4 regions of the Pantoea sp. SGAir0183 genome follow, and region 4 is predicted to be linked to each of the others. Evidence: riboswitches for the same ligand, from Rfam matches in the RefSeq annotation. Region 4 holds a riboswitch; each other region holds the start of a gene.

Evidence for each region. Region 4 has a riboswitch for thiamine pyrophosphate ahead of thiM (hydroxyethylthiazole kinase). Riboswitches for the same ligand answer to the same signal wherever they lie in the genome.
Region 1: linked by a shared signal. The riboswitch ahead of thiC (phosphomethylpyrimidine synthase ThiC) and the one ahead of thiM (hydroxyethylthiazole kinase) in region 4 are both predicted to bind thiamine pyrophosphate.
Region 2: linked by a shared signal. The riboswitch ahead of thiB (thiamine ABC transporter substrate binding subunit) and the one ahead of thiM (hydroxyethylthiazole kinase) in region 4 are both predicted to bind thiamine pyrophosphate.
Region 3: linked by a shared signal. The riboswitch ahead of C1N59_RS21205 (FAD-dependent oxidoreductase) and the one ahead of thiM (hydroxyethylthiazole kinase) in region 4 are both predicted to bind thiamine pyrophosphate.

The regions. Positions count from the first base shown of each region.
Region 1 is NZ_CP028053.1:4,202,307-4,209,815, reverse strand. Features, by position in the region: gene thiE (thiamine phosphate synthase) at 1-56, opposite strand, end outside; gene thiC (phosphomethylpyrimidine synthase ThiC) at 57-1,979, opposite strand; TPP riboswitch at 2,066-2,165, opposite strand; gene C1N59_RS19580 (Rsd/AlgQ family anti-sigma factor) at 2,299-2,802, opposite strand; gene nudC (NAD(+) diphosphatase) at 2,999-3,769, shown strand; gene hemE (uroporphyrinogen decarboxylase) at 3,810-4,880, shown strand; gene nfi (deoxyribonuclease V) at 4,880-5,548, shown strand; gene C1N59_RS19560 (YjaG family protein) at 5,611-6,201, shown strand; gene hupA (nucleoid-associated protein HU-alpha) at 6,390-6,662, shown strand; gene C1N59_RS19550 (DUF1481 domain-containing protein) at 6,730-7,392, shown strand; gene purD (phosphoribosylamine--glycine ligase) at 7,431-7,509, opposite strand, start outside.
Region 2 is NZ_CP028053.1:3,594,137-3,601,645, reverse strand. Features, by position in the region: gene polB (DNA polymerase II) at 1-25, opposite strand, end outside; gene C1N59_RS16760 (DedA family protein) at 193-957, shown strand; gene thiQ (thiamine ABC transporter ATP-binding protein ThiQ) at 954-1,655, opposite strand; gene thiP (thiamine/thiamine pyrophosphate ABC transporter permease ThiP) at 1,639-3,249, opposite strand; gene thiB (thiamine ABC transporter substrate binding subunit) at 3,225-4,211, opposite strand; TPP riboswitch at 4,255-4,359, opposite strand; gene sgrR (HTH-type transcriptional regulator SgrR) at 4,395-6,056, opposite strand; gene C1N59_RS16735 (MFS transporter) at 6,310-7,488, shown strand.
Region 3 is NZ_CP028057.1:128,603-136,111, forward strand. Features, by position in the region: gene C1N59_RS21165 (ASCH domain-containing protein) at 1-46, shown strand, start outside; partial or broken gene C1N59_RS21170 (YybH family protein) at 64-457, opposite strand; gene C1N59_RS21175 (VOC family protein) at 523-897, shown strand; gene C1N59_RS21180 (LysE family translocator) at 950-1,552, shown strand; gene C1N59_RS21185 (GNAT family N-acetyltransferase) at 1,612-2,076, shown strand; gene C1N59_RS21190 (HesA/MoeB/ThiF family protein) at 2,099-3,061, opposite strand; gene C1N59_RS21195 (thiazole synthase) at 3,071-3,829, opposite strand; gene thiS (sulfur carrier protein ThiS) at 3,832-4,029, opposite strand; gene C1N59_RS21205 (FAD-dependent oxidoreductase) at 4,014-4,958, opposite strand; TPP riboswitch at 5,097-5,216, opposite strand; gene C1N59_RS21210 (AzlD domain-containing protein) at 5,294-5,614, opposite strand; gene C1N59_RS21215 (AzlC family ABC transporter permease) at 5,611-6,276, opposite strand; gene C1N59_RS21220 (helix-turn-helix domain-containing protein) at 6,379-6,927, shown strand; gene C1N59_RS21225 (ABC transporter ATP-binding protein) at 6,940-7,509, opposite strand, start outside.
Region 4 is NZ_CP028053.1:1,529,961-1,537,469, forward strand. Features, by position in the region: gene C1N59_RS07220 (hypothetical protein) at 1-681, opposite strand, end outside; gene C1N59_RS07225 (type III restriction endonuclease subunit R) at 1,466-2,980, opposite strand; gene C1N59_RS07230 (hypothetical protein) at 3,329-3,496, opposite strand; TPP riboswitch at 3,894-3,989, shown strand; gene thiM (hydroxyethylthiazole kinase) at 4,024-4,812, shown strand; gene thiD (bifunctional hydroxymethylpyrimidine kinase/phosphomethylpyrimidine kinase) at 4,809-5,609, shown strand; gene C1N59_RS07245 (GntR family transcriptional regulator) at 5,638-6,324, opposite strand; gene C1N59_RS07250 (mannitol dehydrogenase family protein) at 6,375-7,509, opposite strand, start outside.

The sequences.
Region 1 (7,509 bases), 1.7 Mb from region 4:
CTGTCGACCACCGGATACAGCCCTAATCGCGGCGCGGTAGCGGGAAAGGCGTTCATTTACTCCTCCTTAATCGCTGTGGCGGGATGGTAGAGTTCACCGCCCCGTTCACGGAAATGATCAGACATCTGCGCCATGCCAACCTCAATAGCCTGCGCTTCCGCTTCCTGTCTGGCAGCATAGTCACGCACTTCCTGCGTGATCTTCATTGAGCAAAACTTAGGGCCGCACATTGAACAGAAGTGGGCGACTTTACCCGATTCCTGTGGCAACGTTTCATCGTGATAGGCCCGGGCTGTATGAGGATCCAGCGCCAGATTGAACTGATCTTCCCAGCGAAATTCGAAGCGCGCTTTCGACATGGCGTTGTCGCGGATCTGCGCCCCCGGATGGCCTTTGGCCAGATCGGCAGCATGCGCGGCGATCTTGTAAGTGATTAACCCCTGTTTCACATCCTCTTTGTTTGGCAGGCCAAGATGCTCCTTCGGCGTGACGTAACACAACATCGCGCAGCCAAACCAGCCAATCATGGCGGCACCGATGCCAGAGGTAAAATGATCGTAGCCCGGCGCAATGTCGGTCGTCAGTGGGCCCAGAGTATAAAACGGCGCTTCATGGCAATGTTCCAGCTGCTCTGTCATGTTGCGACGGATCATCTGCATCGGGATATGGCCGGGGCCTTCGATCATCACCTGTACGTCATATTCCCAGGCTATTTTTGTCAGTTCACCCAGCGTGTGCAGCTCAGCGAACTGTGCTTCGTCGTTGGCGTCCTGAATCGATCCGGGGCGTAATCCGTCGCCCAGTGACAAAGCGATATCGTAGGCTGCGCAAATTTCACAGATGTCGCGGAAGTGTTCATAGAGAAAGCTCTCTTTGTGATGAGACAGGCACCACTTCGCCATAATGGAGCCACCACGGGACACAATACCGGTCAGGCGTTTTGCAGTCATGGGAACGTAGCGCAGCAGCACACCCGCATGGATAGTAAAATAATCCACGCCCTGTTCGGCCTGCTCCAGTAACGTATCGCGGAAAATGTCCCAGTTCAGGTTTTCAGCCACACCGTTGACCTTCTCCAGTGCCTGATAAATCGGAACAGTGCCGATGGGAACAGGACTGTTACGCAGAATCCATTCACGGGTTTCATGAATATAGCGTCCGGTCGACAGATCCATGACCGTGTCCGCGCCCCAGCGTGTGGACCAGACCAGCTTTTCTACTTCTTCTTCAATAGACGAGGTCACCGCTGAGTTACCAATGTTGGCATTCACCTTCACGAGAAAGTTGCGTCCAATGATCATCGGTTCGGATTCGGGATGGTTGATATTGGCCGGAATAATGGCGCGGCCAGCGGCCACTTCCTGGCGCACAAACTCGGGGGTAATGTTTTCGGGCAGATGGGCACCAAAGCTGTGGCCCGGATGCTGTTGCAGAAGTACCTCACCACAAATGCGCTCACGGCCCATGTTCTCCCTGATGGCGATGAACTCCATCTCTGGCGTGATGATTCCCCGACGCGCGTAATGTAACTGGGTCACACAGCGGCCGGCTTTAGCACGGCGCGGCGTTGGCAGATGTTCAAAGCGCAGGTGATCCAGTCCGTCATCAGCCAGTCGCTGCTGCGTATACGCCGAGCTAATCTGCGTCAGTTTTTCGCTGTCGTCGCGCTCTTCAATCCAGCGAGCACGCAGTTTATCCAGTCCGCGATGCACGTCGATTTTTGCTGCCGGATCGCCATAGGCACCGGCGGTGTCATAAACCGGCACAGGCTCATTTTCCTGGTAAACGGGCTCATCTTTACTGCCGCCGGTCAATGTAGGGCTAAGCTGGATTTCGCGCATGGGGACACGAATGTCGTCACGACTGCCGGTCAGCCAGATACGTTTTGAGTTGGGAAAGGCACTGCCACCCTGCAGGGAATCAATAAATTCCTGTGCCTGAGCACGTTGTTCGCGACGGGTCGTTTTCGTAGTAGACATAGCAATATTCCAGTAAGTGGGAAGGTTGCTTGTCCGGAGTTCGGAAGGAGTAACGGCACAGCGGGCACCCTGAGTGCGGCGTACCGTAAAAATTTACTCTTGTTCCCTTCGCAGGTTCTAACCTGATCAGGTTCCGCGGATCCCGAATTAACGGTCTCAGCCCAATGGGCACTCCGACAAGATTTGGTTTAACGGTTAATCAGGTCCCGCAAGGACGTGCAACCGTCAAACCCTGACTAACATAAAACAGATGTTTTAAAGCCCACTCAGCATAAGGGGGCTTTTTATGAATCACAAGTTATTTACATTTGCGGCACTGTTAAGCAGGGCGGGCAATTTCACTGTCGTTCGCCACTGGCGGAGTCAGGTGATTGTCCCATGCCATTTGGATAAGCTTGTCTTCAAGGGTAAAACGCGCTTCAAGAGCTTCGCCGACTTCTGACAAGGCGTGCTGAAACGTCACATAGTTGTCATCATCGATGGCCTGTTGCAGGTGGCCGTCATACAGCTGCATCAACTGCTCGGTATTGGCTTCCAGCGACGGGTAAATCTGCGCGGCAGCCAGCAGCGGACTGGTGCCGTCCATCTCTGCAATCAAACGCTGGTAAAGGCTAAAGTGACCGGATGAAAGATAATCGACCAGCGTGTGGCAAAAGTTATCCAGTGCCTGCTCGTCCAGGCGAGTCAGCGCTTCTTTTTTCGGCTTGATGCCGACCAAATGGTAATAAGAAACCAACAGCTGGCGGCGAGCTGCCAGCCATGAATCTACCAGTTCATTACTGCCACCTACGCGTTGGGTCAGAACGTCTAACTGGTTAAGCATAGTTAACTCCGTATGCGTTATGCACCTTCATATTTCAGATTAGCGATGCGCCAATTGCGCTTGTTCTCCGCGAACCTGTCGGGATAAATAAGCGTGCTGTCGTCTTGCAACCAGAATTATTTGGGTATAGTTGTTCATCTACACACTTAACATCGGGACTTCAGCGTGCGGGTTGACGCTAAGGATGACGAAATAAATGCAATGCGAAATTTCAAGCGTAGACGCTGGATGGTGGATTGTCAGTAGTGAGCAGAAAATTTGGTTACCGCAAGGCGATTTACCTCACGGAAACGCACAGCAGTTTGGCCTTACCGGGCACCAGGGGCGCGTGATTGGCGAATGGCAGGGAGAGAAGGTCTGGCTGATTTGTGAAACGCGTTCGTCAGATATGCTGTCGTTGCGCCAGTTACTCAACGAAGATCCGGGCCTGTTTCAGCTGGCCGGGCGCGGTGTGCAGTTAGCGGAGTTTTACCGATCTCATCGCTGGTGCGGCTATTGTGGTCATGAGATGCATGCCAGTAAACGCGAATTTGCCTGCCTGTGTAGCCATTGCCGTGAACGTTATTACCCACAAATTGCGCCCTGTATTATCGTTGCTATCCGCCGTGGAGATGAGATCCTGCTGGCCAACCATGCGCGTCATCGTAATAACATTTACACTGTGCTGGCCGGGTTCGTTGAAGTCGGTGAGACCATTGAACAGGCGGTTGCACGCGAAGTGATGGAAGAGAGCAACGTGCGCGTGAAGAATGTCCGTTATGTCACTTCCCAGCCCTGGCCTTTCCCGCAGTCCTTAATGATGGCCTTTATGGCGGAGTATGACGGCGGCGACTTACAGCACGACGGTAAAGAGCTGTTGGATGCCGGATGGTTCCGTTTTGATGCGCTGCCTTTACTGCCTCCACCTGGCACCGTTGCCCGTCGATTAATTGAAGATACCGTTGCCCTCTGCCGCGCTGAGGCGTGAGAGTGCTACACTACTCGCTTGATACCGAGAGAGTCCTGACATGAGTGAACTGAAGAACGACCGTTATTTGCGCGCCCTGTTACGCCAGCCTGTCGATGTTACCCCCGTATGGATGATGCGCCAGGCCGGACGATATTTGCCGGAATATAAAGCCACGCGTGCCCAGGCGGGCGACTTTATGTCGCTGTGTAAGAATGCCGAGCTGGCCTGCGAAGTCACCCTGCAACCATTGCGTCGCTACAAGCTCGATGCGGCCATCCTCTTCAGTGATATTCTCACCATTCCTGATGCGATGGGATTAGGGCTGTACTTCGAAACGGGGGAAGGTCCATGCTTTTCAAACCCCGTAACCTGCCGTGCCGATGTCGATCGCCTGCCTGTTCCCGATCCTGAACAGGAACTGGGTTACGTGATGAATGCCGTACGGACCATCCGTAAGAACCTTAATGGTGAGGTGCCCTTAATTGGTTTTTCAGGCAGTCCGTGGACGCTGGCAACCTATATGGTAGAAGGCGGCAGTAGCAAGGCCTTCACCAAAATTAAAAAAATGATGTACGCCGAACCTGCCACATTGCATGCCATGCTGGATAAGCTGGCCGACAGCGTTATTCTCTATCTCAACGCTCAGATCCGCGCCGGGGCGCAGTCAGTCATGGTGTTTGACACCTGGGGCGGCGCATTGAGTGGCCGCGATTATCGCGAGTTCTCGCTGTATTACATGCATAAAATCGTCGACAGCGTACTGCACGAAAACGAAGGCCGTCGTGTGCCGATCACGCTGTTTACTAAAGGCGGCGGTCAGTGGCTTGAGGCCATGGCTGAAACAGGCTGCGATGCACTGGGCCTGGACTGGACTATCGACATCAGTGAGGCCCGCCGTCGTGTCGGGCATAAAGTTGCCTTACAGGGCAATATGGATCCCTCCATGCTGTACGCACCACCGGCCCGTATCGAGCAGGAAGTGGCCAGTATTCTGGACGGTTTCGGCAAAGGTGAAGGCCACGTATTCAATCTGGGACATGGTATCCATCAGGATGTACCGCCAGAGCATGCCGGCGTCTTCGTTGAGGCGGTGCACCGCCTTTCCCGCCAGTATCATCAGGAGTCATAATGGATATTGCTGCACTTCGTGCGGAGCAACAACAGCGTGCCGCAGACGTCGTGCGGCAGGACGATTTTGATGTGCTGCCGCCACGCTTTATTGGTGGCGCAGACGTCGGGTTTGAACAGGAAGGTGCGGTCACGCGCGCGGCGCTGGTTATTCTCGAATACCCGTCGCTGAAGCTGGTGGAGCATCGTATCGCGCGCATCGAGACGACTATGCCGTACATTCCTGGCTTTCTCTCTTTCCGGGAATATCCCGCCTTGCTGGCGGCATGGAATATGCTGGAGCAGAAGCCTGACCTGTTGTTTGTCGACGGTCACGGCATTTCGCATCCGCGTCGGCTCGGTGTGGCGTCACACTTTGGACTGATGGTCGATGTTCCCACCATCGGTGTCGCCAAAAAGCGTTTGTGCGGACGGTTTGAGCCGCTGGACGAGACTCCCGGCAGTCGCCAGCCGTTAATGGATAAAGGGGAGCAAATTGGCTGGGTATGGCGCAGCAAGGTACGCTGTAATCCGCTGTTTGTGGCCACCGGGCATCGCGTCAGCCTGGACAGTGCCCTCGATTGGGTTGAAAAGTGTACTCAGGGCTACCGTTTACCGGAACCGACGCGCTGGGCAGATGCTGTCGCATCACGCCGACCTGCATTTCTGCGCTGGCAAAACGCGCTTTAGCACTGTTTGTAGGGCGCTTTTGCGTTACACTGCGGCCAGCGAAACGAATAAGAGCTCTGTGTATGTTACAAAACCCTGTGCATTTGCGTCTGGCAAAGCTGGAAAGCTGGCAACATCTGACGTTTATGGCTTGCCTGTGCGAGCGCATGTATCCTAATTACATGGCCTTTTGCCAGCAAACTGCGTTTGCCGATCCTGCGCTTTATCGCCGAATTCTCGATCTGATTTGGGAAACGCTGACGGTGAAAGATGCAAAGATCAACTTCGACAGTCAACTGGAAAAGCTCGAAGCTGCGATTCCGGATGGCGATGATTTTGAGGTCTACGGCGTGTATCCGGCCATCGATGCCTGTGTGGCATTAAGTGAAGTGCTGCACGCCCTGTTAAGTGGCGAAACGCTTGAACATGCGATTGAAGTCAGCAAGACCTCCATCACCACCGTGGCCATTCTGGAAATGACTCAGGCAGGTCGTGAAATGACTGATGAAGAGCTGCGGGAAAACCCGGCTGTCATCGACGAATGGGACCTGCAATGGGAGATTTTTCGCCTGCTCGCAGACTGTGAAGAGCGAGACCTTGAATTGATAAAAGGTCTGCGATCCGACCTGCGCGAGGCGGGAATTAGTAACATCGGTATAAAAATTCAGCAATAAGGCGAGAAAACGTGACTTCAGGCCTTAATTAGCGCGCCTAGAGGCTTCACATCAGCCCCCTGTCTGGTCTACATTTGGGGGGCTGAAAATTGTGGCTATCGGTGCGTGCAGGCTGAAGAGTGCCCGAAGTTGGCTTTTCCCTCGCACTCGTTGCTTAGCAAGCGATAAATACACTTTAAGGATAACTTATGAACAAGACTCAACTGATTGATGTGATCGCAGAAAAAGCTGACCTGTCTAAAACCCAGGCCAAGGCAGCGCTGGAATCTACTCTGGCTGCAATCACTGAGTCTCTGAAAGAGGGTGATGCTGTACAACTGGTTGGTTTTGGTACTTTTAAAGTGAACCACCGCGCTGAGCGTACCGGTCGTAACCCACAGACTGGCAAAGAAATCAAAATCGCTGCGGCAAACGTACCTGCATTCGTGTCTGGTAAAGCTCTGAAAGACGCCGTCAAGTAAGACGTCGCATAGCGGTAAAGTTTTAAACAGGGGCGATTTCGCCCCTTTTGTTTAAGGGCCAGCCACCATGACTACGCTGCTTCAGCGCTTTTCCGCCCTGCTTCTCTCCTCACTGATTATCGGGTGCAGTTCCACCCCCGACATTCCCGCCTTTTCCGCCAGTGGTTATCTGGCCGACCGTGGCAGTGTGCGTATCTGGCGTAAGAATACGGATCATCAGTCTGTGCATATTCGTACGCTGTACAACCCGTTTAACAGCGAAAAAAGCGAAACGACAGACTACCGCTGGCTGGGCGATCATCTGGTCAGCGTTGAGCGTCAGGTGAAAGGCGCGCCTCCCGACGATGTCACCCTGCGATTTGACCAGAATGGCAGTCTTAACTTTATGCAGCGCCAGCTTGCTACTCAACGTGAAGCGGTCAGCCCTGATACGGTGGAACTTTATAAGTTTGACGCGCAACGTATGCGGGACATCAGCGATGCGCTCTTAAGCGGTCGGGTGTTTCTGAAGCAGGGGCACTGGGCAGGGGGCAATGTCGTGGAGACCTGTGACGGCCAAAAGGTGACGCCAGCGTTTGACAGTGAGGCATGGCAGACGCTCACGCATTACCGCCGTCATTCCGCTGGTCCCTTGATGGTTTCATGGCTGGAAGCGCCGGAAGGCGTTCAACTGTTGCGGGTCAGCCACAAAGACGAATGTGCAGATGAGCCCAAAGAGGCGGATTTCTGAGACATGAAAAAGGGGCACAACGTGTGCCCCTGTCATCGTTACTGGCGACCAATGGCGCGATAGCCGATATCGCGGCGGCAGAAACTGCCTTGCCAGGAAATCGGCTGAGCAAGCGCA
Region 2 (7,509 bases), 2.1 Mb from region 4:
GAAACCCTGCGCGGGGCTTATTCACGTATTCTCCAGGCTGATAGCGAATCGGGCATGCGGTTAAAAAGTATAACATGGATATTTATACAGTGTCTCCCGGTGCGTTTTGTCAATATTGGCCTACAATTCTTGCCTTGACGCTGTGATGTCTGCTCTGGACAATCCAGCCTTCTGCTTTTTCTGAGGATTGATATGGAAGCCTGGGTTCAACACCTGATTACACAGTCGCTGGAGTGGGCGCTGTTTGCCGTGGCGCTGGTGACGTTTCTGGAGTCACTGGCGTTTGTGGGGCTGCTGCTCCCCGGCACCGTGATGATGGCGAGCCTTGGCGCGCTGGTGGGCAGTGGGCAGATCGGTTTGTATCCCGCCTGGGCCGCTGGCTTCGTCGGTTGTCTGCTTGGCGACTGGGTTTCTTACGGGATTGGCTGGAAATTTCAGGGGCCGCTTCATCGCTGGAAATACCTGCAAAAATACAAAGGGCTGCTGGATAAAACCGAACATGCGCTGTATCAGCACAGCATGTTTACCATTCTGGTCGGCCGTTTTGTGGGACCCACTCGCCCGCTGATCCCGCTGGCGGCAGGTATGCTGGAATTGCCGGTACGCAAGTTTCTGCCCCCCAATCTGATCGGCTGTATTTTATGGCCCCCGCTTTATCTGTTGCCGGGGATTCTGGCAGGCGTGGCGATTGATGTCCCGAAAGAAGCCCAGGGCGGTCACTTTATCTGGCTGCTGGTTGCCGTTGCCCTTGTGGTGTGGCTGGGATGCTGGCTGTGCTGGCGCTGGTGGCGCGGTGAAAAGACCCGCGACTGGGCCACCGCGTATTTGCCGCCTGAACGACTGCGCTGGCTTGCGCCACTGGGCCTGGTCGTGGCCGTTGCGGCCTTCGTCGGTATTCAGTTTCACCCGATGATGCCAGTTTTCCGCCACCTGCTGTGGCAGGTCTTTATCGGTTAACGACGTGGGATGCCGAGTACATCGGCTTCCCGCACGTCCCCTGACAGCAGCCGGTCTGTTGCGCCATCCCAGTAAACCCGTCCATCTACCACCACCACGCTGCGTGGCGCAATCTGCTGCGCATCTTCAAGACTGTGCGACACCATAAGTAATGTGATTTCACGGGCTTCGCAGACGGTACGCACCAGGTTGAGCATCTCGCCACGCAGTGCCGGATCAAGCGCCGAGAAAGGTTCATCCAGCAGTAATACCGGCCGCTCGCGCAGCAGGCAGCGTGCCAGCGCTACGCGCTGACGTTGTCCACCTGAGAGCTGGCCTGGCAGGCGCGACAGCATCTCACTGAGCCCGACCTGCTGTGCAATGGTGGCTACCTGCTGACGCTGGTCCGCAGTCAGCCTGAGCCCGGGATGTAAGCCCAGCCCCAGATTCTGTTCCACGCTGAGATGCGGAAACAGGTTGTTTTCCTGAAACAGCATCGATACCGGGCGCTGAGCGGGCACGCTGTGGGTATGATCGACGCCATCCATTATCAGACTGCCCTGGCTGACGGGCAGAAAGCCGGCAATCAGATTTAACAACGTACTCTTACCCGCGCCGCTTGGACCAAGAATCGCCAGCCGTTCGCCGCGCCCGGCGTGAAGGGAAAAACGCATCGGCAAATGCTGATACAGGTAAGTCAGATTATTCAGTGTCAGCATGGCGACCCGGTAATTTTTCCATCAGAGTAAACAGAGACAGGCAGAGCACCAGCAACAGTAATGCGGTAACGGCTCCGTCGGCCCCACGATAGGCACCAATCTGCTGATAGAGGTAGAACGGCAGCGTACGGAAATCGGCGTTACCGAACAGCGCCACGACGCCAAAGTCTCCAATTGACAGTACGCAGGCAAACGCCAGCGCCTGTGCCAGTGGCCGCTTCAGTGCACGGAGTTCTATCAGCGTCAGGCGGTTCCATCCGCTGATCCCTAATGCGCCGCACAGGTGGTTGTAGCGTTCTGCGATATCCCGCATCGGGTTTTCCAGCACTTTCAGGGCATAGGGAATGGCGATCAGTGCATTGGCGAACATCACTACGCCATCCGCCGCATCGGGCAGCCCTGTAGTGGCATTCAGCAGCAGGAAAAAGCCGGTTGCCAGCACGATACCCGGCATGGCCAGAATCAGCATGCCGCTGGTGTCCATAAATTGTGCGGCAAGTTTACGCTGGCGCAGGCGCAGTTCGCGGCTGCTCCAGAGCAGCATGGTCGTCAGTAACACGCACAGCACGCCAGCGCCCAGGGCGATGCGCAGTGAGGTGAATGTTGCCTGCCACAACGCCGGTTGTTGCAAGGCGCCGCGCAGTCCGCCGTCCAGGCCATTAATAATCACTGCGATCAGGGGCGGTAGCAGTAACAGCAAGGCTAAACCGATGAGAGCAATGTCACTGATGCGCGCCAGCACGGAATCCTGCGGATCGCGCCAGCCCTGGCGCTGCGTGTTGCCAGCGGGAATGGCGTGACTGAAGCGCTGACTGAGAAGCACCAATACCAGGCAGCAGCAAAGCTGAATCAACGCCAGGAGTGCGGCGCGTCCCGGATCGTAGTCGTAACTTAAAGCCTGAAAAATGGCCAGTTCGATAGTGGTGGCCCGCGGCCCGCCACCCAGTGAAAGAACCGTGGCAAAACTGGCGAAGCAGAGCATGAAAATCAACGCACCGGTAGGCAGTAACTGGCGACGTAGCCACGGCCATTCAAGGAGCCGAAAGTGATGCCAGCCACGGATATTCAGCTGTGCAGCAAGCTGACGCTGTTCGGCCGGAATGCTTTCCAGCGCCTGCAGCATCAGGCGCGTGGCCAGCGGCAGGTTGAAAAAAACATGGGCCAGTAAAATGCCCTGAAGCCCGTAAGGCGAGAAGTGATAGTCCACGCCAAACCAGGCGCAAAGCCGGGCCAGCCAGCCCACCCGACCATAGACAGTGAGCAGACCAAATACCGCGACCAGCACCGGCAAGACCAGCGTCATGGCGCACAGGCGTAATAATCCCTGACGGCCAGGAAAACGGCGTCGATAGAGAGCCCGGGACAGCGGAATGGCCGGCAGCAAAGAGAGCAGGGCGGAGAGCAGCGCCTGCGTAAATGAAAAGCCAATCACATGATGCAGATAGGTATCCTGCAGAACCGCACGCCAGTCGGTCGCCGGGGCCGCCATCCACAGTGCAGCAAAAGCTGACAACGCCACGCTGCAAAGCAGCAACGTGGCGAGTGAACCCGGAATCAGCCAGAAGGGGATCAGCGACTCACGGCGCGTTGCCATTGGCTGACCCATTGTGAACGGTGGCTGGCGACGGCTTCAGGCGAAAACTGTAATGCCGTCTTCGGCACGCTGAGTGAAGCAAAGCCTGCAGGCAGGTCGGTTTTGATCACCGGGTACATCCAGTTGCCGGTTGGAATCGTATTCTGGAAAGCGGGCGTGACCATGAACTGCATAAACTGCTCTGCCAGTTTTGGTTGTTTGCTGTTAGCCAGGCGGGCTGCCACTTCCACCTGCAGATAGTTGCCTTCGGCAAACGGTGCCGCGGCATAGTTATCTTTCTTCTCTTCAATAATGTGATAAGCCGGCGACGTGGTATAGCTCAACACCAGATCGCTCTCGCCTTTCAGAAACAGACCGTAGGCTTCACTCCACCCTTTGGTCACCGTGACGGTTTTCTTTGCCAGCTTTTGCCAGGCTTCAGGCGCCTTGTCTCCGTAGACTTTTTGCATCCACAGCAGCAGGCCAAGGCCCGGCGTGCTGGTGCGGGGATCTTCATAAATCACGCGCCATTTTTCGGGGCTTTCGACCAGTTCTTTGAGGCTCTTTGGTGGGTTTTTCAGCGTGTTTTTGTTATAGACGAACGCGAAGTAGCCGTAATCGAAGGGCACAAAGGTGGTGTCCTTCCAGCCGCCGGGAACCTGCAATTTACCGGTATCAACGTCGCTTTTGGCAAACAGCCCGGTTTGTTGCGCGGCCTGCAGGAGGTTGTTATCCAGCCCTAAGACCACATCGGCCTTGCTGTTCTTGCCTTCCAGACGGACGCGATTCAGCAGCGAAACCCCGTCTTCCAGGGCCACATATTTCAGTTCGCAACCGCACTGGGCTTCAAAGGCTTTTTTAACGGCCGGACCCGGTCCCCAGTCAGCGGAAAACGAATCATAGGTGTAAACCGTCAGGACAGGTTTGGCCGCGAAGACCGGGGCAGAGAGTAACAGCAGCACGGGCAGGACGTTTTTTAACACTTTGCGCTCCTATAGCGGCAGGGTTGAGTCGCAAAGGATCTGAGCAAAGTTGCCTCTCAAATCCCTACGTCGGCATTAACCGATTCAGGTTCGACGGGTATATCTCAGCGCTCTGGCATGATGGAAAGAGGCACCCCGTTGAGAACGTCACATTCTAGTCATTTAATGCCCGCCGGGAAAGGATCACAGCGTGGGCGGTGCAAACCAGGCGGATTTAAAGTCAAACCACCCCAGCGTATTCATCCGTACTCCGCGCATACTGCGCTGGCCTTCCAGCAGCAGCCAGTGATGAAACAACGGATGAAGCCAGTTGCTTTCAACCAGCTGTTTCGCCCATTCAGCAAGGGGGAGCGTTTTCTCACGCCAGCGCGCAGCATCCTGCTGCCAGTTCACCGGCAGGCAGTGCTGCAACAACGGGACTTCGTATAACAGCGCAAACAGAGAATAGTCCAGGGGCAGGGTAAAGTTGACGCTGCCGAGCCAGATATCGCTTTCACCTGTGCCCTGATGCCAGGATTCATAACTGACCTCACGCACGTCCAGCGTCACGTCGTGTTGCGCCAGTAGTGGACGCAAGGCATCGGTGATACTGACGTGCTCAATGTGCTGGTTATAAACGGTCAGCGTCAGGTGTGTCAGGCCTGCGGGTTTTTCTACCGGTGTCAAATCACGCCGGTGGTGCCAGCGGGGCAGCAGGCCGTAAGCAGGAAACCAGTAACGCTGGTAGCCCAGATCCGCATTGTTCAGTAAGGCGATGGGGTTAAGCAGGAAGCTAAGCCAGCGTCGAATGCCCGGTTCGCCTGCCTTCGCGGAGCGCTGGTCAAACAGTAAAAAGTAGCAGCCCTCTTCAAGCCGACTCTCTTCCTGTTTCTCATCGGCCTGTTCGCCCTGCAGGCGAACACCGGCATAAACCACTTCGTCACTGATCTCGGGCAGCACCCATACCGACACGTCATCGATCAAGGCGCGATAGCCAAAGTAGTCGTCGAAGGCTTCGATCTTCAGCTGACTTTGCTGATTGCGGATGACCCGATAGGGCCCTGTCCCTATGGGCTGACGGGCAAAATCGCGCATATCGGGCCACTCGCGCGGCAGAATCATGGCGCTGACGCTGCCCAACAGCCAGGGTAGCCAGCTGTCGGGCTGATCTAAATAGATATCCAGCGTCCAGGGGGCAGGGGAGTCAAGTCGCTGAAGATGGCAAAACAGCGGATGCTGGCGCAGGCGCTCAAGGCTGGCAATCACATCGTCCATGTCGAGTTCCCGGCCATGATGGAAACGGATAGCCGGACGTAAATAAAAGCGCCAGTGTCGATCCGAATGTTGCTGCCAGTGATGAGCGATATCGGCTTCGATTTCCCCTTTTTCCTCATTTATGCGTGTCAGACCGCTAAAAATCTGACGAGCGATATGGGTTTCTGACCGACGCAGGGGCGATCCAGGCAGCAGATTGAGCAGAGGGCGATAGTAGAGGACGCGCAGAATATGTTTTCCCTGCCGGAAACTGCGGCCCAGATGCGCGCTGATCATCTGTCTGACCTGATCTTTATCGCCGACAAGCTGCACCAGTTGATCAATACGATCCTGTTCCAGCAGGTCTTCAGCGCGCTGCTGCTGCAAGGTTAGTCCGGTGTAGCAGAAGGTGAGCACGGATCGCTTGCCCCGTCCGGCCTCCGCCTGCCAGGTGAGCCAGCCGGCTTCCTGCATCCTGTTAAGCAGGTTCCGCATATGGCGACGTGAACAGTGCAGGGCGTCGGCCAGCTCACCCAGGGTGGTTTCCTGCGATTGCCCCTGACAGCTCTGCCACAGACGAATGAACTGCTGCTTCAGACGTGATGACGACATAAAAGAGGAACTCCCTCTGAAACCTGCTCTGTTTTTCCTGCCCTATTTTAGAGGCAAACTTTCTCGCATTGGAAGAGCGGGAGGCATTCAGCGATGGATGGCGCTCTGACATGGACGGCAGCGATGCCCGTCCCTTCTGAGTAGTGTGCTACGATTTTGCCAGCAGAGTTATTCTGCTGGTTTTTTTTACGTTGCAGGTTATGGTCGGGGGACACGCTTCCCGTTTCTATTGTTGTTCTGTCAGGGATAAGGCATGAAATCTTTGTTAGCATTCTCGCGCCGTTTCAATCCGGTGTTTTTCGCTTTTATGGTGACCGCCTTTATCCTCGGCGTAGCGGGCGCGCTTCAGGCACCGACGCTGAGCCTGTTTTTATCGCGAGAAGTGCAGGTGCCGCCGCTGTGGGTTGGGCTGTTTTTTACCCTCAATGCCGTTGCCGGGATTGTGGTGAGCATGATGATCGCAAAACGTTCTGACCGGGTCGGCGATCGCCGCAATATCATCTTGCTGTGCTGCATGCTGGCATTGGCAAACGCGCTCCTGTTCGCCTTTACCCGCCATTATCTGACGCTGATAACGCTGGGCGTACTGCTGTCGTCGCTGGCGAATGTCGCCATGCCGCAGCTTTTTGCCCTGGCGCGTGAATATGCCGACAGTGCTTCGCGCGAAGTGGTGATGTTCAGCTCTGTCATGCGTGCTCAGGTCTCGCTGGCCTGGGTGATTGGCCCGCCATTGTCATTTGCGCTGGCGCTGAATTTTGGCTTTGTCACGTTGTTCAGCGTGGCCGCCGGGCTGTTTTTTCTCTGTTTTCTGCTGATCTGGTTCACGGTGCCCTCGGTGCCGCGCACCGCGTCCCTGATGCAGTCAGGCGGAATTCCGCTGAGTGGCTGGCGTATTCGTGATGTGCGTATTTTGTTTGCCGCATCGACGCTGATGTGGACCTGCAACACCATGTATATCATCGACATGCCGTTATGGATCAGTACGGATCTGGGCTTACCTGAAAATCTGGCCGGAATCTTAATGGGCACGGCTGCCGGGCTGGAGATCCCGGTCATGATCGTGGCGGGCTTTTACGCCAAACGATGGGGCAAGCGGAATATGATGGCCGCCGCCGTGGCTGCTGCCGTCGTGTTCTACAGCGGCCTTATCCTGTTTCACAGCCATCTGGCGCTGCTGATCCTGCAGGTGTTTAACGCCCTGTTTATCGGCGTGGTCGCAGGCATTGGCATGTTGTGGTTTCAGGATCTGATGCCTGGACGGGCGGGCGCGGCCACCACCCTGTTTACTAACAGCATTTCGACCGGGATTATCCTGGCGGGGCTATGTCAGGGTGCGCTGGTTGAACATTTTGGGCACGGCAGTGTGTACTGGGTGATTGCAGCGATTTCGCTGGTTACGTTGGTGATGATCAGAAGAGTCAAAGAGGCGTGATCCGCGCCTGTGAGATGCGCA
Region 3 (7,509 bases), on a different contig from region 4:
AATGGAGCTGATCTTTGAAACCTTCCAGCTGGTGGAAGTCATCTGACTAACCGCCCGTTCGTATTACATCCGAACGGGCGGTTTCATTCCGCGGCAGCAGGCCGAATCAACGGTGCAGCGCCATTGACCATCACGGTCCCGGCGAAACACATAGGTGGCGCGCCGGGTCGTTTCAACATGGTTTTCCTGCTGACAGGGATCACGCAGCACGGTTTCCATGATCACCAGCGCCGTTTCCCCCCTCAATGACCGCCATTCTGCCCTGCTCAACCACACGCTTATCCTGAACAATGGCCTTAAAAGCACGACGCATGGCGGCTTTGCGCGTTACCGTCATTCCCGGCTTTATCATCAGGCAGGCATCCTATGAATAGTGCTGCATCAATGCATCGTAACCACGGGAAGTCATCGCCCTGTCGCATCGTCTGATAACCTGTAAAACAGGTAGCTCATTCATCAGCTCTTCCGCACACATTGCGGGTATGTTAAGTATATGCTTACCGATGTTAAAAGGAGTTAATCATGTTTAGTCATATGGTTGTTGGTACAGACGATATTGAACAGGCTAAAAAATTCTATGACGCCATTTTTGCCGTAATAGCGTGTGAAGAGCAGGGAATTGATGCCATAGGCCGCCCTTTTTATTCGAAAAATAACCAGCGTTTTATTGTCACTAAGCCCATTAATGGTCAACCCGCCACCTTTGCCAATGGCGGAACCATCGGCTTTGCGATGCCCTCATCTGACGCCGTCTTCCGCTGGCATCAGCAGGGTCTCGAAAACGGCGGAACCTCGGCTGAATCCCCACCGCATATCAGAGAAACCGATGGTCGCTGTGTCGCTTATCTCAGAGATCCCACCGGTAACAAGCTGTGTGCTTTTTACAATCCGTCATAGTGTATGACCGGTTCTGTACACGCAGCGAAAAAGCCTTGTAAACGGAGAGCCGTTGGATATTAATCTCGCTGGCTTTCTGCCTGCACTGTTGCCGATTGCGCTGTCACCTGGGGCGAGTTTCACTCTGGCGATGAACAGTGCACTTACATCAGGCTACAGAGGCTTGTTTAAAACACTGTTCGGCACTGCGCTGGGTATTTACACGCACGCGCTGCTGATTGGACTGGGGCTGTCGACGGCGCTGGTGGCGTCATCCACACTGTTCACCTGGTTAAAAATCGTGGGGGGCGTTTATTTACTGTGGCTTGGCGGACTGCTGTTTATCACCGGGATAAAGACAAAAACCTTTACGCTGAACGCTATGGACAGCGCGGTGACGATAAAAGGCGCCTGGCTGGCCAACGTCATTAACCCTAAAGCTATCCTGTTTTATCTGACGGTGGTTTCCCAGTTTACAGGCGACAGAACCGATTTGGCTGCCTTCCTGAGCCTGGCCACCGTGCACATTGTAGTGATGTGTCTCTGGCTCACGCTTATCAGCCAGCTACTGGTTTTTTCAGCGCAAAGCGTGAATCCCGTTGTTCTGAAACGCTATGTAAACATGGCAGGGGGCCTTTTGCTGATAGTGATTGCCGTACACAACCTGGTATCCTGATCGTGCGTTCAACGCGGTCATCATAACTTTCATTCATATCGGAAGGCAGGGGGAAACAGATGGTAGCCGTTCAGCAATGGTATAAAGACGATTATCTGATCACGACAGATCGCGCAAGGATGGATATTGAGGCGATTCATCGCTATCTCACCCGCTCAACATGGGCAGCCGGTATTGATGGAGAAACCGTGGCCCTGTCGGTAGAGAACAGCTTAAATTTTGGCCTTTTTCATCATCAACAGCAGATCGGATTTGCACGCTTTGTTACTGATTACGCCACCTTTGCCTATTTATGTGATGTCTACGTGCTGGAAGAGTATCAGGGCGCAGGTCTGGGAGGTTGGCTGATTACCTGCTGTCAGTCCCATCCCATCGTGGATAAACTTCGCAGGATGCTACTGTTCACCTCAACCGCGCCATGGCTATATAAAAAGTTCGGTTACGAGCCCGTCAACCGGCCCGATTACGCCTGGACGATTACCCGACCCGATATCTATCAGGCCCGTCGTTCAGACCGGGCCTGATAAGCCTGCTTTTCCGTCAGATTTAGCGGTCGGCGATGATGGCCAGCCGCTCACAGCCACGCGCTTCCAGTGCCTGCGCGGCCTGAGCGGCACGCATGCCGCTGGCGCAGACCAGAACAATGCGCTTATCCGCGGGCGGCTGCCAGCAGGCAATATCCTGTGGCAGTAGCCTCTCAGCATTCGTGCTGACGCTCACGGGGGCTTCATCCATCCCACGTAGCTCCACCACGCAGTCGTCTGGCGTCAACAAGGCAGGATCAATAAACGGAATCCCGGGTTTTTCCGGTTCCGGTGCCGCGTCAAAGCGGAACTGACGCAGTTGCCATGACACAAAATCACAGTTGATCATGCCCCCTAACGGTGACGGCGACAGCGTTAGCAGTATGCTGAGCGACATCTGAGCCTGCATGGCGCCTAAGGTGGCGACCGCCGGGCCTAAAACCCCCGCAGTGTTGCAGTTGCCTGATGCTTTGGGTAAACGGGGAAACAGCGCGCGATAGCTGGGCGCTCCGCCGCAGAATCCGCCAACATAGCCTTGTCTTCCCAGCACTGAGGCACTCACCAGGGGAATTCGTCGGGCATAGCAGTTGTCGGAGAGCAGATAGGTCACTGCAAAATTGTCTGCGGCGTCAATGACCAAATCAATCCCTGTCATTGCCGTATCGATAATGCTGGCACGAAGGGCATCAACATGCGGCTCGATGAGTATGTCAGGATTGCGTTGCGCCAGCGCACGCTGCGCGCAGAAAACCTTGTGCTCGCCAATGTCGGCAACGGTAAACAACGTCTGGCGATGCAAATTATGCAGCGTCACGACATCATGATCATACAGCCGAATATAGCCCACGCCGGCACCTGCGAGCAGGGGCAACAGGGTTGACGCGAGTCCACCCGCGCCCACGACCAGAACGCGGGCTGCAGCCAGCGCCTGCTGCCCCTCATCCCCGACTTCGGGCAACATAGTCTGTCTTTGATATCGCGACATTTTCGCTCCTTAACTGAACTGCGCCAGACCAAAAACGGGCGTGGAGGCGACCGCCATATCCCGACGTTCCATCATGCCGGCCAACCGCGCCTGATGTCCTGACTGAATGGCACTGGCAAACGCTCCCGCCATGCGTACCGGATCGTGGGATTTCGCGACGGCGGTATTCAGCAACACGGCATCAAAGCCCAGCTCCATCGCCTGCGCCGCCTGGCTGGGAGCACCGATACCCGCGTCAATGATCAGCGGAACGTCTTTAAACCAGGCACGCATGGTGCGTAAACCGTCAATATTGCGTAGCCCCTGCCCCGAGCCAATGGGCGCGCCCCAGGGCATCAGCACCTGACAGCCCGCTTCCAGCAGTTTTTCGCCCACAATCAGATCTTCTGTGGTGTAAGGAAAAACATGAAAACCTTCGGCACATAAAATACGGGCGGCCTCCACCAGGGCGAAAGGATCCGGTTGCAGGGTATCCGCGTGCCCGATCACTTCCAGTTTGATCCATGGCGTGGCAAACAGTTCGCGCGCCATATGCGCCGTCGTGACGGCTTCCCTGACGGTATGGCAACCCGCTGTATTGGGTAACACGCGCTTATTCAGCGTTTTCAGTAAATCGCGAAAGGCCCCACCCTGATTCCCTTCCCGACGCAGACTGACCGTGATGATATCCGCACCGGAGGCCACAACAGCCTGCTGAAGAATATCCGGTGAGGGATAACCGGCCGTACCCAGTAAAAAACGGGAGTCGCCCTTGTAGTCGTAAAACATGATCAACCTCCCTGCATTGGCGACAGCACTTCCAGACGGCAGTTGGCCTCAAGCAACTGCGAGGCATAGCGCTCTCTGGGAACAAAGGTTCCATCGAGGGCACTGGCCACACAGCCAGCGTCAATACCCTGCTCTTCTAACAACTCCGCAAGCGTCCCGGCTTTCGTCTCGATAGCACGACCATTTAGTTCGATTCGCATAGTAGTCTCTCTGTTGCAAGTTGATGCATGAGCTTTTCGGCCATAACCGGTGCCAGCAAAAAGCCATGGCGATACATACCGTTAATGGAAAAGACACCGTTTTCATAACGCACGTCGGGGAGGTTGTCGTGATAAGCAGGACGTAACCCCGTCCCGCTTTCGATAATGCGCGCTTCGGCAAGCGCAGGATGAATGCTGTAAGCAGCGCTCAGCAGCTCCATCATGGCGCGCGCGCTGATGGGGCTGGTATCCTGACTCTCAACCATGGTGGCCCCGAGCATAAAGTGCCCCTGCGCCCGGGGAACCAGATAGCAAGGAAAACGGGGATGCAGCAGGCGTAAAGGTCGGGAAAACGTGATCTCATCCGTTTGCAGTATTAGCATTTCGCCCCGCACCGCACGCAAGGCTGGCTGTGCCTCACGCGCATGAATACCGCGGCAATCAATAATGCGTCCGCTGGGCTTGCCAGCGTGAATACTGACGCCCGCGCTGACCAGACGTGCACGTAACTGTTGCATTGCCTGACGCGGATCGAGATGCGCTTCAGCCGGGAAAAATAATCCCCGGGCGAAGCGGTTTTCCAGCGCGGGTTCGATGTCACCTGGCGCAACCCACTGATGCGCTAGGGTCATGCTGGCAAACCGGGTAAGTTCGGCGCTGTCACGCGGTGGCGTGAGTACGAGTGTGCCCTGCTGTTCAACGCCACTTACGCGGGCTGCCCACCACGCTGCAGCGTGCTGTCCCCATTCAACGACCTGCTGAGGCGCACTTTCTGCCTCACACCAGGGTGCCAGCATGCCGCCAGCCCAGTGGGACGCCGCCTGACAATTCGGTCGTGTAATGACTTCAACCTTCTCGCCGTGTTCGGCCAGTAACGTCGCGATACAGAGTCCGGATACACCGCTGCCCAGCACTGACCAGCGGCTCATTGTCCGCCATCCTGATGGGGTAAAAACGGAATAAGGATAGTCACATTGGCCTCTCTGTTAGCTCTCAGAGACCCGCGATACAAGAAGGGAAAAAGCACAAGCCTGACAGAAACAGGCTCTGCGGCAAGCATCTACGCGATGCGCAGATGCCCGTCTTCCTACGCCAGTATCAACTGGGTCAGGTTCTAAGGGTCGCTAAGCCGCGCATGGCGCTATTAGCCTCTCAGTCTCTCTGGCGAGACTCCCCTGACGGGTTCTAGTTGTATTTTAAGCGACGCTGTTCGTCAAGGCTGACACGCAATTTATCGCCGGGTCCGGCAAGATAAATAGCGCATTCAGGGTACACCCATATAGCGCAACAACGCCGTCATGCAGGCCGCGCCCAGAATAATGAAAATCAGCGGAGCTCTACGCCAGGCAAGGAACAGGGCAAACCCGACGCCCAGCACTCTGGCCATCCCTGCAAAATGCTGGCCTTCAAACAGCGTGGTGGTTGCCGCAACCGCAAGCAGCAGTATAGTGGCAGCATCGGATAACATGTTTTGGGTTCGTTCACTGACGGGCAGACGATTGCCGAGTTTAACACCCGCGAAACGGATGGCGTAGGTGCCAGCAGCCAGCAACGCAATACCTGCAATAATCATGGCGTGATTCATTTGCGCGATCTCCATGTAAAGAGGCCCAGCAAGGAAAACAATACGGGCATACCGGCAGGTACGAAAGGCGTGACCACCAGCGACAAAAACGCACCAGTCATAGCAGGAATGCGGGTGCGCGCTTTGCGTAAGGCAGGAAAGATCAGCGCAATCAGGATCGCGGGAAAGACCGCATCCAGGCCGATAGCAGACACATTCGGAATAAACTGCCCTATCGCCGCGCCAGCCATTACGGTCACAGGCCAGATCACGCCAATACTGATGCCGCATATCCAGAATGCCTGGCGACGTTGCGCCAGCGTAGGCTGGGAAATGCCAAACACGACACTTTCGTCATTCATGATGTGGCATCCTAGCAGACCCCGTCTGCCCTGACCGACCAAATCCTTGACAGTGATACCAAAAGGAAGATGACGCGCATTGACCAACAGCCCCGCCGCTGCCGCCGTGAGAGGACTGCCACCGCCCGCCACGATACCGATAAACAGGAATTCAGACGCCCCCGCCAGCACCAACGTCGATAACGCCAGCGGCACCCAAAACGGAAAACCCTCTGCAAGAGCGAGCGAACCATATGACAGGCCAACAATGCCATCGGCAAGACAGACAAGGAAAATGGCTTTTATCACGCCCTTGTCCAGCGTCTCTTTTTTATCCAGCATCACGATTAGATCCCATAACGAACGATATACCCATTATAATGAACGGACCGCAGCAGCATTACAAGATGAACGATATGTTCGCCATAACGAACAGGATGCAGGATGAGTACACCCATTGATATTATCGCCAGCAGTTTAGTCAGAGAGCGCCAGCGGGCAGGACTGACACTTGCAGAAGTCGCGCGTCGGGCCGGCATAGCAAAATCGACCCTCTCTCAACTTGAGGCGGGGAACGGTAATCCTGGCATTGAGACGTTGTGGTCACTTTGCGTTGCCCTGAATATTCCGTTTGCCCGCCTGATGGAGCCGGAAGCGAACCGCCTGCAGGTTATTCGTCGCGGTGAAGGCCCTGCCGTTGCCGCCGAGCAGGCGGATTATAAAGCCGTCCTGCTGGCAACCTGTCCGCCCGGCGCGCGACGGGATATCTATCTGCTAAACATCCAGCCCGGCAGCGAGCGCCGCTCGCAACCGCATTCGCCGAACACCATTGAGCATCTCATCTTGACTCAGGGACGCGCGCTGGTCGGGCCCACAGACTCGCCCGTCGAACTGGCACCGGGCGACTACATCAGCTATCCCGGCGACACTGAACATATTTTTCGTGCGCTGGAGCCGGATACGCTGGCCGTGCTGGTCATGGAGCACATCTGAGGGTGCTCTGCCTCAGTCATCAGGCAGGCTAATCGCATCAAGGGAAATGACCCGATGTGCACTCCTCTCAAGTAGCGTGAGATCATGACTGACCAGCAGAATGGCGCAGCGTTGCTGCATGGCCAGATCAGTCAGTAAGGCCAGCGTCTGTTGCTGAACCACAGGATCGAGACGCGACGTGGGTTCATCGGCAAACAGGAACACGGGATTCAGCAACATCGCCCGAAGCAGCGAAAACCGCTGAAGCTCACCGCCTGACAATCCTGAAGCCGGACGGTGTAACAACGCCTGTCCGAGCCCCAATTGGCGCATCCGCTCATCACGTCGCCTCACCGGAATTGTGTGGCGCTGCAGCAGATCGTCGATGATCTGGGCCATAGTGATATCCGGTGGAAAAACCGCAGAAGGATCCTGGTACAGTTTTTGATAACGCAACGGATGAAACCTGCCCGGTCGGGTTATCGTTCCCTTATCGGGCTTAATCAAGCCCGATAGCGTATCTCCCAGGCTGCTTTTGCCACTGCCGCTCTCACCATAAAGCCCAACGATTTCACCGGCGCGAAAGCATAAATTTACATTGCG
Region 4 (7,509 bases):
AGCCTGTGCTCTATGCCCGTAAAGAGTGACTAATTTCCTGCTTTTGTCGTACCAGCTATACGAAGAGAATTTTGGTTCGGTAATTCCATCAGTCCATTTAAATTGGTACTGAGCAGAATTTTCTACAGCTACCTTACAAATATAATCGCCAGCTTTATGTTTCGAAGCGTAGCAATGAGCATCATCGAGACATTTAGCTTCTTCCTCTTTTGTATGTCTTTCTTTTTCTGCGGCAAGTACAGCATCCTGAGACGCCTTTTCTGCTGCTTTGACGCGTTGTTCTTCGGCAAATTTGGCGTAATCAGTAACATTCGAAATATTATTTTCACGGGCAACAGAAAACTCTTTACCGTCTTTAAATCCAAGTTTTTGTGCTCTGGCTTCATCGCTTGATGAGCGGGCAGCACTTGCCACAATAGCAAGCACAATGATCAGTACAGGAACCGTATAATTATTAATGAGTTTATAGGGTAAGTACTTAGCCCGGAGAGTACCGAAGCCCATAACAGCCCAGCTGATCGCGGCAGCACTTGCCAGTAGCTGGCACAATCCAGCGACGGAAAGCATAACGACCGACCAGAAGCCAGTACCAGCGGAGAAAAAGTCACCAAATTTTTCAATCCCAGCCAGACAAAGAAAAACGCCCCAAAATCCATAGATTACCAGCTGTACCAGTCTCACGATCTTGTAACTCCTGCTCGCCTTTTAAGGTTAAAAGTACGGACTAAAACCATCCGTTTTCACGCCCTCAAGAGTAACACGCACATACAACAAAGATCGATATTGACGATCAATAATAGGTAAATTGATCGTCATAATCTATCAATAACTATTAATTTCATACAAATCAATAGGTAAAATCGATCCAGGGGATTCACTGGATATGAAACTGGCTATGTATCTGATTTCAATACGGGAAGTACTGTCTATTCCACCTCACAGACGCTCTTAAAGAGTCGTTACGCCGTTTTATGAGGTTTTGTGCGTTCAGGTACATCAGTAATGAATATCGTGTTCAGGGGCTTCCTGTGCGTTTTGTCGGAAACACCATCATGAAGGGGAATTGAGCGGATCGGGTTCGCTTCGCTCTGGACAGTACTGATAGTGCTTTTTCAGTAAGTGAAACAGCAGATACCCCACTAAGTACACAAAGGAGTCATCAGAATAATAAGTAATGAAATAACAATCAGTTACGTAATTATTGACAGAACAAAAAAACGCGATTGGTTCGCTCTGCAAGTGACTGGAAGGAACGAAGCAGTAGAATCGAATCCAGCGAACAGTACTCGCTTGCGGGTACTGTTTAATCATTTATATAATTATAACAATGAGATAGCTATCAAGTACTCACTGCGTGAGCACTCTCAAACTACCCGAAATAGTTCGCTTGCTTTGCCGCTCCTGCTTTCAGGCAGTTAATTCGCTTTCGCTCTTTTGTTGATGTCCGTTTTTCTCTAAACATATATTATAAGGGGTTATTTTTGGACATGCTGCTGCTTTTCATGTCGGTGTTTCGGACTGAATTTGCATCTCTTTTTTGTACTGCTTTCTGGTATCTGCCCCACATAGCCGTAGTATCGTCAGTACTGAGATCCGCGTTGACAGTACTTGCAAGAAACGCTTTGAATGCCTCTAACTCAAGCCCCGGATTGTCCTTTTTCCAGCGACTGAAACGTTTCGATTTTGTATCACTCAATGCAGGCAGTTTGTTAGCGTTTGTGGCTCCTTTTGGCCTTCCTGGTACACCTGGTGCTACGTTCTCCAGCACTCCGGGAATATGTTCAATATTTGTACTTAATGACTCAGCCTGCCATTTATCAAATACATAAACCGTTTGCTGTTCTGTACTATCGAATTGACGTGATACCCCTCTCAACGCGAACTGGTGAAGGCTCTCGTATTCTCTCGCTTGATGGATATCCTCACCTGTAATCTTCAATAGCAACTCACACAGCTTCGCTTCCGTGTCGTCAGGACGCATACAGGCTAACCAGACGCATGTATGTCGATCTTTGTAGTCGTTATGCCCCCTCGCATCAGGGCTTATTCTGTAAGCCTCATGTAGCTTCTGTTTATCGGTATTGTTGTTCGTCCAGTAGTATTCCTGGCCTTCGAGTACTTCAGAGAGGTAAGCATAAACACGCTGGAGTTGAGCGGGGCTTCTGTCCTTCCATGTTTTTGATAATTTTATATTTTCTGAGAAATAGTATACTTTGAGGCGTTCAGTTAAAGGTACTTTTCGTTGTTGCAGATCATTCAGACTGATTTGTTCAAATATTTCTGGTCTTGCCTTATAAATCAATGAGTTTTCGAAGTTAGCCCCCATAAAAGTTACAGGTAATCCAAGATACTTACTTAGATCTTTCCATCCAAGAATACTCAATTGCACTTTCTCTGGATCGACAAAGTAATCGTTACCCATGATGAAAATATCATTCTCAGCTATAACAGAAAGTTCTTGGGCGATTTTGTTCATTAAATCACCTTTTACCGCTTTCTTTTTCGCTGTTAAGTACAGCCTTTTTTCATCATCGACAATCTCATGCTCCTGCATCAGATCATGATATATAATATCTTTGATTCTCTGATTATCGTCATTAATATTTTTGAATGAATGAAAGTTAGTCACATCATCAAGCCAGATTTGCCACCCAGTTAACATATCTGTGGGAATTCTAAAAAATGTTTTATCACTAATAATGAGAACTCGCTCAACTGGTGTTTTGAGGAAAGCCAGTACTGTATTAATGACATTTTTACCTCTTGGCATTAAATCACTAATCAGTAATTTAGAACTATCAAATTTTTTAGATGTATTTGTTGCAAGTTTCTGTGTGTTTTGTACGATAATAAATTTTTCAGTACTGCCTTTAGTGTTAAGTACCCGATTGATCATATTACATAATGAAGTAGTTTTCCCTGAACCACACTCAGCAGATACATACTTAAACTTGGTAAAAATAGATTTGGGATTGATCATTTGTATACGCTCCATATTGATAAATTCAGGAAGGCCGATTCATGCGAGTGAGTCGGCTTTTTTTGAGGTGATAGATTAGTTGGTTAACTGGGGGCGGTGTAAATTCTTAAGTTTTACTTTTTGATACCAGTTTTTGTATTTCGTGAGTTTGTTACTTCTTAGCTTCTCTATGTATCCTTTTGGTAATCGCACTTTTAATATGTTACATATTCGTGCTGAGGTCATATCGCTACATAGAATGTTTTCATATTGATCAAAAGTAAGTGATATTTCTGATACAATTGTTTTTTTACGAACTGATTTATTCAGCGTCTTTCTATTAGTACGTATTTCCCTTTTCTTCAATTGTTATTCTCCATAATTTTTTCTTTTGCTAAGATATTGTTGCAGCCATTTTGTTGCAACAATACTCATATCTGGTGGGGAATTGTTGAAATACATCGCTTCATCATATTCTTCTTCCAGTCTTTTTAGATTAGATAATATTTCATTTTCTAAATTATCTTTTACTTTCATTTTAATGCCTATGTGTATAAGATTTGGTTTTCATATTTTAGTATAGGTCACAAAAAAAACTTGTTTCATGAGAAAATAACAGTTAATTACTGTCTCTACAGATTATTTCTGTTGAAGGTAATTACATAGCGGTAAGAAATGAATAAAGTAGGGCATCTACTTTATTTTTCTAAACATGATTCAAAACTTCATTTGGCGATAATAATGATTAATTCTGTCCATAGATTCTAACTATAACCGTTTTACATGGGTAAAGTATAATCAAGCTTTTTGTTTTCCTGTGGGGTACAAAATGGGGTACAGGCTGGGGTACAATGCTCAATAGTGAGATTCGTAAAAACAACCTTATACAAACAGGTAAACTTACATAACTCACTAATTAATAAAGAAATGTAATCTACACGACTCGGGGTGCCCTTCGTATGAAGGCTGAGAAATACCCGTATTACCTGATCTGGATAATGCCAGCGTAGGGAAGTCTGATGCCTGACCGCATTCGCCTTCTTGTCCGCCGGTTGGGAGTTCTGATGACACATCAACCGCACCATCTTTCTGATGCGCAATGCGCGCCCCTCCTGCAACAGTTTCGCCGTCAGTCACCGCTCGTGCACTGCATGACCAATGATGTGGTGCAAATGCTCACGGCTAATGTCCTGCTTGCTCTGAACGCGTCACCTGCCATGGTCATCGATCGCGAGGAAGCGCCGCAGTTCAGCGGTATCGCGGATGCACTGTTAATCAATGTCGGCACATTAACGCACGAACGCCAGCTGGCCATGGCCGCGGCAATCGAGGCGGCTAATCTGGCAGGCACGCCCTGGACGCTGGACCCGGTAGCGGTGGGCGCACTGACGTTGCGTACCCGGTTTTGCCAGCAGGTGCTGATGCAGTCGCCTGCCGTGATTCGCGGCAATGCTTCCGAGATTCTGGCGCTGGCCCAGCAGGCTGACGGCGGACGTGGCGTGGACAGTCTGCACGCCGCCGAAAGCGCCCTGCTGGCCGCCCAACAACTGGCGCGGGAGTATCAGACCTGTGTGGTGGTCACTGGCGAGGTGGATTATGCCACCGACGGGATGCGTACCCTGTCGATCGTCGGCGGATCGCCCTTAATGACGCGAGTGGTCGGTACCGGCTGTGCACTGTCTGCGGTCGTCGCCGCCTTTGCCAGCCTGCCGGGTGACAGACTGGTCAATATCGCCAGCGCCTGTCGGGTGATGGCACTGGCCGGAGAGAAAGCCGCACAGGCATCAACCGGGCCGGGCAGCTTTGCACCGGCGTTTCTGGACGCGCTCTGGACACTGGAGGCCGCCCTGTGAAACGCATCAATGCTTTAACGATTGCCGGTACCGATCCCAGCGGCGGTGCCGGGATTCAGGCCGACCTGAAAACCTTCTCCGCACTGGGCGCTTACGGCACCAGCGTGATTACGGCCCTGGTGGCGCAAAATACCTGTGGCGTACAGTCGGTGTACCGTATTGATCCTGATTTTGTCAGCGCACAGCTGGATTCCGTTCTTGATGACGTGCGCATCGACAGTGCAAAAATTGGCATGCTGTCCGACGCGGCGATCGTGGAGCGGGTGGCGGTTGGCTTGCAGCGCCGGGCAATCCCGTTTGTGGTGCTGGACACGGTGATGGTGGCCAAGAGCGGCGATGCCTTACTGAGTCCTGATGCCATTGCCTGTGTCCGCGAGCGCCTGTTGCCACAGGTGTCACTGATCACACCTAATCTGCCCGAAGCCGCCGCGCTGCTCGAATGCCGTATGGCCAGCAATGAGAACGAGATGCTGACGCAGGGCGATGCCCTTCTGGCGCTGGGTTGTCAGGCCGTGCTGATGAAGGGCGGACATCTGGATCATGGCGAAAGTCCTGACTGGCTGATCACGCCAGCGGGGCGGCAACGGTTCAGCACGCCTCGGGTGAAGACGCGCCATACGCACGGTACCGGTTGTACGCTGTCTGCTGCGCTGGCGGCCCTGCGTCCACGGCACAGTGACTGGGCGGAGACGGTTAATGAAGCCAAAACCTGGCTACAACAGGCCCTGCTGGCAGCCGATTCGCTGGAGGTGGGCCACGGGACTGGACCTGTGCATCATTTTCATCAGTGGTGGTAACGGCTTCGCTCAGCGATTGTACGGCGCGCTACTCAGCCTCGAACCAGTCACGGTTTTGCCTGATCACGGGCGCGAGCGAAAACATCATTGCCTGCAGATGGTGACGCAGGGCGGTTTCTGCCTGGTCCGCATCGCGCGCTTTCAGGGCGGCAAAAACGGCTTCATGTTGTTCGATCAGCGTTTCAGCGGGCGCGACCTGATTCAGGGTGAGATAGCGCACCCGGTCCATCGTCGCCTTGATGTTTTCAATAGTTTCCCATGCCAGCATACAGTCGATGCTCTCCGCAATCAGACGATGGAATTCATCGTCCAGGCTGAGAAACATCTGGCTGTCGCCCCGGGCGGCAGTGATGCGCTGGAGCTGCAGATTATGCTCCAGCGCCATCAGTCCGCGCTGGCTTGTTTCCCGCGCTGCGCGGCGTATCACGGCCAGTTCTACCGCTTCCCGGATAAAGCGTCCATCTTCGACCTGCTTCGCTGAAATCTTACGCACAAAGGTGCCGCGCTGTGGAAGGATTTGTACCAGACCGGCTTCTGCCAGCTTAATGAACGCCTCACGTACCGGCTGGCGAGAGAGATGAAAACGGGCGGAAACCTCTTTTTCCGACAGCAAAGCGCCCGGCTGAATGACGCAGGTGACGATATCTTTGCGTAGATAACGGTAAATCTGCTGATTGACCGGTTCACTTGTCGTGATGGTGTAGGAAAGCGTCATGTTCTGTCCCTGTTAACATTAACCCGATGTCGCCAGCGCGTTAAAACGCCTTAGCCCTGTGCGATGGCCTGTTGCACGGCCGCCCGTGCCCCCACTTTCGTCAACTGTATATAGCAGGCGGAGAGCGCGTCAACAAAGGCTGTATTATCCGCCAGATCCTCGCCGAAAACGGTTTTCAGGCCCAGTAAGGCCCGCACCCGCTCCTGACCTTCCGCGCTTTCTGCCACACAGGTGGCCAGCTGGGCTTTAAGTGGGTCGCGGATCGCTATAGGTTCGCCTTTTTCATCGACCGCACCGACATAGCGCATCCAGGCGGCAATGCCCAGCAGCAGCAGCGGGCAGGGTGTGCCGTTAGCGAGATGCCAGCGTACGCTGTCAAGAAAGCGTTGTGGCAGTTTCTGGGTGCCATCGGTCGCAATCTGGTAGGTGCGGTGTCTGATAGCGCGGTTGGCAAAGCGAGCGATTAAGGCGTCGGCGTAAGCCGGTAAATCCACGCCCTGCGTGGTTAACGTCGGCGCCTGTTCGTTAACCATCAGCGCACGTGCGGCCGCCCGGAACGCGTCGTCAGCCATACAATCGCTGATGTGTTCATAACCCGCAAGGTAACCAAGGTACGCCAGAAAGGAGTGGCTGCCATTGAGCATGCGCAACTTCATTTGCTCAAACGGCAGCACATCCTCCACCAGTTCGGCACCGGCCTTGTCCCAGTCAGGTCGGCCGCTGACAAAATGGTCTTCAATCACCCATTGAAAGAAGGGTTCAGCCTCAACGGCCACCGGATCGGACGAACCAATACGGGCACGTAACGCGTCAAAGGCGGCCTCATTCATTGCCGGAACAATGCGATCTACCATGGTGGAGGGAAAGGTGATGTTGTGCTGAATATAGTCCGCCAGCGACGCATCATGCTGCCGGGCGAGCTGCGTCACCACATTCCGTGTGACGTGGCCATTTTCAGGCATGTTATCGCAGGACATCACGCTGAAAGGCGCTAAACCCAGATCGCGTCGACGGCGGATGGCGGCGACAATCAATCCGGGCAGCGAGCGGGGCTGTGCGGGGTGCGCCAGGTCATGCACGATATCCGCATGTTGCAGATCGAGATTGCCGCTGGCGGGCAGGTGACAATAGCCTTTTTCCGTCACGGTCATCGACACAATCGCCACGTCCGGCTGGCACAGGGCC